2 linked regions of the Methyloferula stellata AR4 genome follow. The protein of the gene in region 2 interacts with the protein of the main gene of each other region in a pairwise test. Links are inferred from orthologs where the notes say so. Each region holds a gene or a part of one and is shown on either strand. Other genes may lie near its edges. The genes, in order: A3OQ_RS0111055 and A3OQ_RS0111990.

Region 1 (3,016 bases), 170 kb from region 2 along the record:
TTGGCGCATCTGATCTCGACGCGTTGCATGAAATGCGAATTGTCGACATGCTCGTCGACCACTTCTTTATCGACAGGCGCGTAGAAGCTCGGCCAACCGGTACCGGACTCATATTTCGTGTCCGAGGTGAAAAGCGGCTCTCCGCAGCAGACGCAAGAATAGATGCCGGGCTTTTTCTGGTCCCAGTTCGGGCCGGTGAAAGCCGGTTCAGTGCCGTGCTTGCGCGCGACGGCATATTGCTCCGGAGTGAGCAGTTCCTTCCACTCCGCATCGGTCTTCACAACTTTGTTTTTGACTTCATCTTTCGACATAGTGTCCTCCGGTTCGGTCATAGGTTAGTCGCTTGGGGAAGCCGGCTCCAGCCAAGCGCGATCGGCGCGACGGAACCTCTTTACCGCTTTTAACTGGATCTAAAATGAGCCTTTTAAGTCATTGGCTTATATATAGGTTCGGAGATGCGGAACCAGTTGTGACCCTATATCCTGGGCGCGTTATTTGGCGCTCCCGCACCGCTTTTCCATAAGTCCTTATGCAATTTCCAGCTCTTTTAAAGATTTCGATTGAAACACAAGAAATAAGCTTCCCGCTACTTGCGGGCGGTAAGTTTTCGTCATAAAAATAAGGCAACACTAACAAGTCGATTCCTTCGAAATCGCACAATAGTTATCTGAGCCATCCGATAGACCCTAAATAACCGTGATTGACCATAAGACATCACGGTTTAATTGATGATGCGCACCTTTTCAGGATGATGAGCGGCATGAGCGACACATCTGGTTCCGATAATTATATCGAATTGGCCGCGGACATTGTCTCGGCCTATGTCAGCAATAATTCAGTTCCGGCCTCGGATCTGCCCAGTTTGATTAATGACGTGCACTCGGCCCTCATCCGCGTCACGGCGGGAAATGTCATTGTGCCCGTCGAAGCGCCGAAGCCCGCCGTGCCGACGAAGAAGTCCATCACCAACGAATTCATCGTGTGCTTGGAAGACGGCCGGAAGTTCAAGTCCCTGAAACGGCATTTGCGGACACAATATAATATGTCCCCGGACGAATACCGTGAAAAATGGGGCCTGCCGCCCGATTACCCAATGGTCGCCCCGAATTACGCCAAAGCCCGCTCGAACCTCGCCAAGGAAATGGGGCTTGGACAGCAGCGCCGGCGGGTCCCGGCGGCGAAGAGGTAGGACCGCGGAAGCAAAGCAGGCTCGCGGCCTGCTTACCCGCCCTATCCGATTGCTTTAGAATTTAACGCCAAAAGCCGATCCCGGCGCCCCCAATCGGGGCGCCGTCCGTTTTGCGGTCAGGCGATGGCCTGTTCGGCGACCTTCGCATCCCGCTTGATTCGCTCGACCATGGACCGCACGCCATTCGTGCGTTGCGGCGTCAGATGCGCGGCAAGGCCGAGGCTTTGAAACAGGTCTTGCGCATCGGTCTTCAGGATCTCCGAGGCGGTGTGGCCTGAATATATCGCGAGAATGAGAGCCACCAGCCCGCGCACGATATGCGCATCGCTATCGCCCTTCAGATTGAGCACCGGCTTTCCCGACTCGTCCTTCACGATGGTCGTTTCCAGCCACACCTGGCTGGCGCAGCCGAGAACCTTATTCGCGCTATTGTGCGCTTCATCGGACAGAGGATCGAGCGCGCGGCCGAGTTCGATCAGATAACGGTAACGGTCTTCCCAATCGTCGAGGAAGGAAAAGTTGTCGAGTATTTCTTCGAGGTTCATAGCTGACCGGACGATCTAGAGAGAAATGATTGCTCTCTGTATATCGGCGGAAGGGGGGATGAGGCTATAAAAATTTCGCGCTGCCACATAGCCGAAGACTATGCTCAATTGTGCTGCACGGACGCCTTATGCATAGTCACTGGCCGGCTTGACTCGCCTTCGGCCAATCGGAGCGGCCGCTTCGGGGGAACCACCTCTACTGCCGGGGCCTGCGTCGTCGCGACAATTTGCGGCAGCTTCGCAGCGGCAGCGACACAGTCGGCCGGCACCTTCAGACATCCCTCTTCGAGCTTGGCCTTGACAAGGCTACCCGCGGCCGTCGCGAGATCTCCGGCCACGCCCGCCGCGGCTTTCATCATCCCGTCCTGCAGGCTGCTGCCCGCCGCTTGCGCGGATGGCGTCTCCTGCGGCCAGGTCATCGCGTGAAAGACGATCGTCAGCCAGAACACGCAGCGAATGAGAAAGAACATAGGCGCTATCCCCCAGAGCGGGATGAGGAAAACTGGATGGCCGATCCAGGCCACTTTGGGTTTTATAGCGCGGGCGGATAAAGGCCCCGCCAAAGTTCGCGCTCAAATCGCGCCAACTTGATTCACTTTTGAGTCAGCATGAAGCGGAGCTGACAAGAGCTTTTAAACCATAGGCCGAAGTTTCGCTGGTTTGGCACGGCTTTGGATTTGATTTTGCGCCTGATTCACCCGTTTTGCTCAGGTTGCTTAGGGTTCACTTAAGGCGCACCTGCGACTGTCTTCTCCGGAAGAGAGCGTGACCTTCTCTTCATCGGTGGGTTGCGGCTGGAGTTCGGCCTTGAGTTATTTTGTGCGTTTCGAAGATCAGGCGAGCACCTTGCTCCATCAAGGCGCTCTGAACGATCTCGCCGAAAAAACCCGCCATAAAGGATTTATGCTGCTGCAGCTCGCGATGAGCTTTGCCGCCTGTGCCATCGCACCTTTCTATCTTGCCTTTCACGGCGCGCCGGCACTCTGGCAGACATTGGCCTTCATCTTTGCCATGGTGCCGCTGGCAGGACTGGCTTTCGTCTGGCGCACGGGTCGGTTCGCCGTCGCACAAGCCCTTTCGAGCTTCAGCTTTATCGCCGTCGGCGTCACGCTCGCGGTCGGCGGCGGCGCGCCCTATCAGGCGGCGCTTGCCTGGCTGATCCTGGCGCCGCTTCAAAGCGTGCTCACGGCCAACCGTCTGTTGATTTCGGCAAGCGGCTATGGCGCGGCGCTGGCAGCCGCCGCGCTCGCGGTGCTGAGCGCAATGGGCGTCGTCTCGATCG
Region 2 (3,145 bases):
CGTTTCCGCCATAGCCTTACCCCCCGCGATCAAGGCAAGGCCGATCGCAAGCCCAAAAATGGCGCGCATGATTTCCCCCCGCGTTTATCTTTGCTGGTCAATGAGCCAATTCTATTAGGCCTAAGCCCAAAGCCTATCCGCCGAAAGGCCGAAGTCAAAGCTTGCCGCGCGGGGTCGTGGCAAGCTTTGTTTCAGGAGGAAGCGCTGACCGCATCGGCCGGCTTCAATGTGACGGATTCACCGCAGCCGCATGACCCAACCTGATTGGGATTGCGGAAGACGAAGCCGGAAGAGACAGTGCTCGTCTCATAATCCATCTCCGTGCCGAGCAAAAACATGAGCGCCTTCGGGTCGACGACGAGCTTCACGCCTTTGTCTTCGACAACCTCATCGAGCGGCCCCAGCTCGTCGGCGAATTCGACAGTATAGGCCATGCCGGCGCAGCCGCCGTTCTTGACGCCAACCCGCAGACCCAGCACCGGCTTTCCGGCTGTTTCCGTCAAGTCCCGGACGCGCGCCGCCGCCGCCTCCGTCACGGACATAATTGCAAATCTCGAGGCCATGCCTAGCTCCTTGAGCCCTGAAGTCCATTTCGTGATCCGGATATGGGGACTCAATCGCCGATTTGCAGCCTCTGGCAGGCGAGGCAGCCCGCCGGCAATAAAAAAGCGGCTGATTTCTCAGCCGCTTATCAGAAGGAAAGATGAATTGAACGGTTTCGCGACCGCTAAGGCCGCGAAACATCTCAAGGTCAGAACATATCGAGCGAGACCCGAGCCTCGTCCGACATGCGGCCCTGCTCCCACGGCGGCTCGAAGACGATGCTCACGACCACGCCGAGGGTGCCAGGCACTGTGCCGATGGCCGTCTCGACCGATTCCGTGATCTGTCCGGCGACGGGACATCCCGGCGCCGTCAAGGTCATCTCGACGCGGATCAACCGGTTCTCGTCGACATCGACTTTGTAGATAAGACCCAGCTCGTAGATATCGCAGGGAATCTCCGGGTCGAAGATCGTCTTGAAGGCCGCGACGCAATCGCCCCTCAAGCGGTTGCGCTCCTTCTCCGAAACATCGTCGGAGAAGATCCACTGTGGGTCGTTCGGCGGAACCGTTGTGGCTTCTGCGTCTGCGGTTTGAGCCTCGGACATAAATCGCTCCTCGTTCTCAGGCGAACAAACCTTCGGCCCGGATCAGGGCCTCAGCGAGTTTGTCGACTTCTTCGAATGTATTGTAGACGGCGAAGGAGGCACGGCACGTCGAAGTGACGCCGAACCGCTTCAACAAGGGCTGGGCGCAATGCGTTCCAGCCCGCACGGCGATGCCGGAACGATCGATGATCGTCGCGACATCGTGGGCATGCGCGTTTTTCATTTCAAAGGCGACGATGGCGCCTTTGCCTTTCGCATGCCCGAAGATTTTGAGCGAATTGATCTTGCCCAGACGCTCATGCGCATAATCGCTCAAGGCCATTTCATGCGCATGGATGCGGGCGCGCCCGATCTTCTGCATGTAATCGACCGCGGCGCCGAGCCCGATCGCCTGGATGATCGGCGGCGTGCCGGCCTCGAAGCGATGCGGCGGCTCGTTGTAGGTCACGGTATCCATCGTGACCTCGTTGATCATCTCGCCGCCACCAAGGAAGGGCGGCAGCTTCTCAAGCCATTCCGTCTTGCCATAGACAGCGCCGATGCCCGTCGGGCCATAAAGTTTGTGGCCCGTCACGACATAGAAATCGACATCGAGATCGCGGACATCGACTTCGAGATGGACGGCGCCTTGCGAACCGTCGATCAGGACCGGAATCCCGCGCTCATGCGCGATTTTGACGATCTCCTTCACCGGCGTCACCGTGCCGAGCATATTCGACATATGCGTCATGGCGACGATCTTGGTTTTGGGCGACAAGGCCTTCTCGAAGGCCTCGAGGGAGAAATTCCCCTCGTCGTCGACATCGACCCATTTGATCACCGCGCCCTTGCGCTCGCGCAGGAAGTGCCACGGGATGATGTTGGCGTGATGCTCCATGATCGAGAGGACGATTTCGTCGCCCTCTTGAATGAAGGCCTGGCCGAACGAGGCCGCGACCAGATTAATGGCCTCGGTCGCCGATTTGGTGAAGATGATCTCGTTGACCGACCCGGCTCCCAAGAAGGCGCGCACGCTTTCGCGCGCCTGCTCGAAAGCATCCGTCGCGGCCGTCGCGAGATAATGCAGTCCGCGATGCACATTGGCATATTCGGTATAGGTCGCGCGGACCATGCGATCGACGACTTCCTTCGGCTTTTGCGCCGAAGCGGCATTGTCGAGATAGACGAGCGGTTTGCCGTAGACTTCCATCGAGAGGATCGGAAAATCCTCTCTGATCTTCATCACGTCCAAAGGCGCATCGGTGATATGCTTATTCATTGTCCGCACCATATCTGAGCCCAGTGCAAAGCCCCGTGCTCGATCCGTTGGGCAGGCAAGAGCAATATCCGGCCGCTCCTGCCATGCGCATCCAGGCCATTACTTCTTGACCCGCTCGTTGAGCCAGGTTGCAATCTCGGTCCTAAAGGTTCCGACGAGAGCCTCGTTTTGAATCTCGTCTGCCAGCTCACCGGCAAAAGCCTCAAGCAGAAGCGACTCCGCATCCGCATAAGGAATGCCGCGGGACTGAAGATAGAAGATCTGGTCTTCGCTCAAGCCGCCGCACGTAGCGCCGTGGCCGCAAGCGACATCGTCGGCGAAGATTTCAAGCTCGGGCTTGTTGTTCATCGCGACCATATCGGTCAGCAGCAGAGCCTTGCTCAGCATCTTGCCGTCGGTCTTTTGCGCACCCGGGGCGACGCGGATCTTGCCTTGGAAAATACCCGTCGCTTCATCGTCGAGAATGTAGCGGAAGGTCTCGCGGCCGACACAGCCTTGGCCGACATGCTCGACGAACAAAGTCGTGTCCGCATGCTCTTTTCCGCGCAGAAGGGATACCCCACGCAGCGAGCCCACCGTCTCGTCTCCGGCAAAGCGCATGAAGATCTGGCGACGGACGAGGCCGCTGCCGGCGATCAGCGCGAAACTGTCGAATTTCGCTTTGGCGCCCACCTCGACAATGAAGGTGTCAAGCCGAACGCTGCCGACCGCTGTCTTGGTCAGCATCACCGTATGGC

What was found.
Region 1: the proteins of A3OQ_RS0111990 (region 2) and A3OQ_RS0111055 interact in binary tests that used the Escherichia coli proteins (3 or more experiments, as listed by UniProt). The link is inferred for Methyloferula stellata AR4 from one-to-one orthologs.

Annotation. Positions count from the first base shown.
Region 1 is NZ_ARWA01000001.1:2,260,846-2,263,861, reverse strand. The notes cover bases 21-2,715. They hold A3OQ_RS0111055 (SufE family protein), read right to left. Parts: upstream 1,735-2,715; coding sequence 1,306-1,734; downstream 21-1,305. Other genes in these bases: A3OQ_RS22095 (sensor histidine kinase), read left to right, coding at 2,542-2,715; A3OQ_RS0111050 (hypothetical protein), read right to left, coding at 1,839-2,204; A3OQ_RS0111060 (Ros/MucR family transcriptional regulator), read left to right, coding at 761-1,189; msrB (peptide-methionine (R)-S-oxide reductase MsrB), read right to left, coding at 21-311. Outside these bases: more of msrB, read right to left, coding at 1-20; more of A3OQ_RS22095, read left to right, coding at 2,716-3,016. UniProt on the Escherichia coli protein: Participates in cysteine desulfuration mediated by SufS. Cysteine desulfuration mobilizes sulfur from L-cysteine to yield L-alanine and constitutes an essential step in sulfur metabolism for biosynthesis of a variety of sulfur-containing biomolecules.
Region 2 is NZ_ARWA01000001.1:2,434,182-2,437,326, reverse strand. The notes cover bases 288-3,111. They hold A3OQ_RS0111990 (cysteine desulfurase), read right to left. Parts: upstream 2,409-3,111; coding sequence 1,167-2,408; downstream 288-1,166. Other genes in these bases: A3OQ_RS0111985 (SufB/SufD family protein), read right to left, coding at 2,508-3,111; A3OQ_RS0111995 (iron-sulfur cluster assembly protein), read right to left, coding at 752-1,150; A3OQ_RS0112005 (HesB/IscA family protein), read right to left, coding at 288-563. In the rest of the region: A3OQ_RS0112010 (GlcG/HbpS family heme-binding protein), read right to left, coding at 1-69; more of A3OQ_RS0112005, read right to left, coding at 192-287; more of A3OQ_RS0111985, read right to left, coding at 3,112-3,145. UniProt on the Escherichia coli protein: Cysteine desulfurases mobilize the sulfur from L-cysteine to yield L-alanine, an essential step in sulfur metabolism for biosynthesis of a variety of sulfur-containing biomolecules.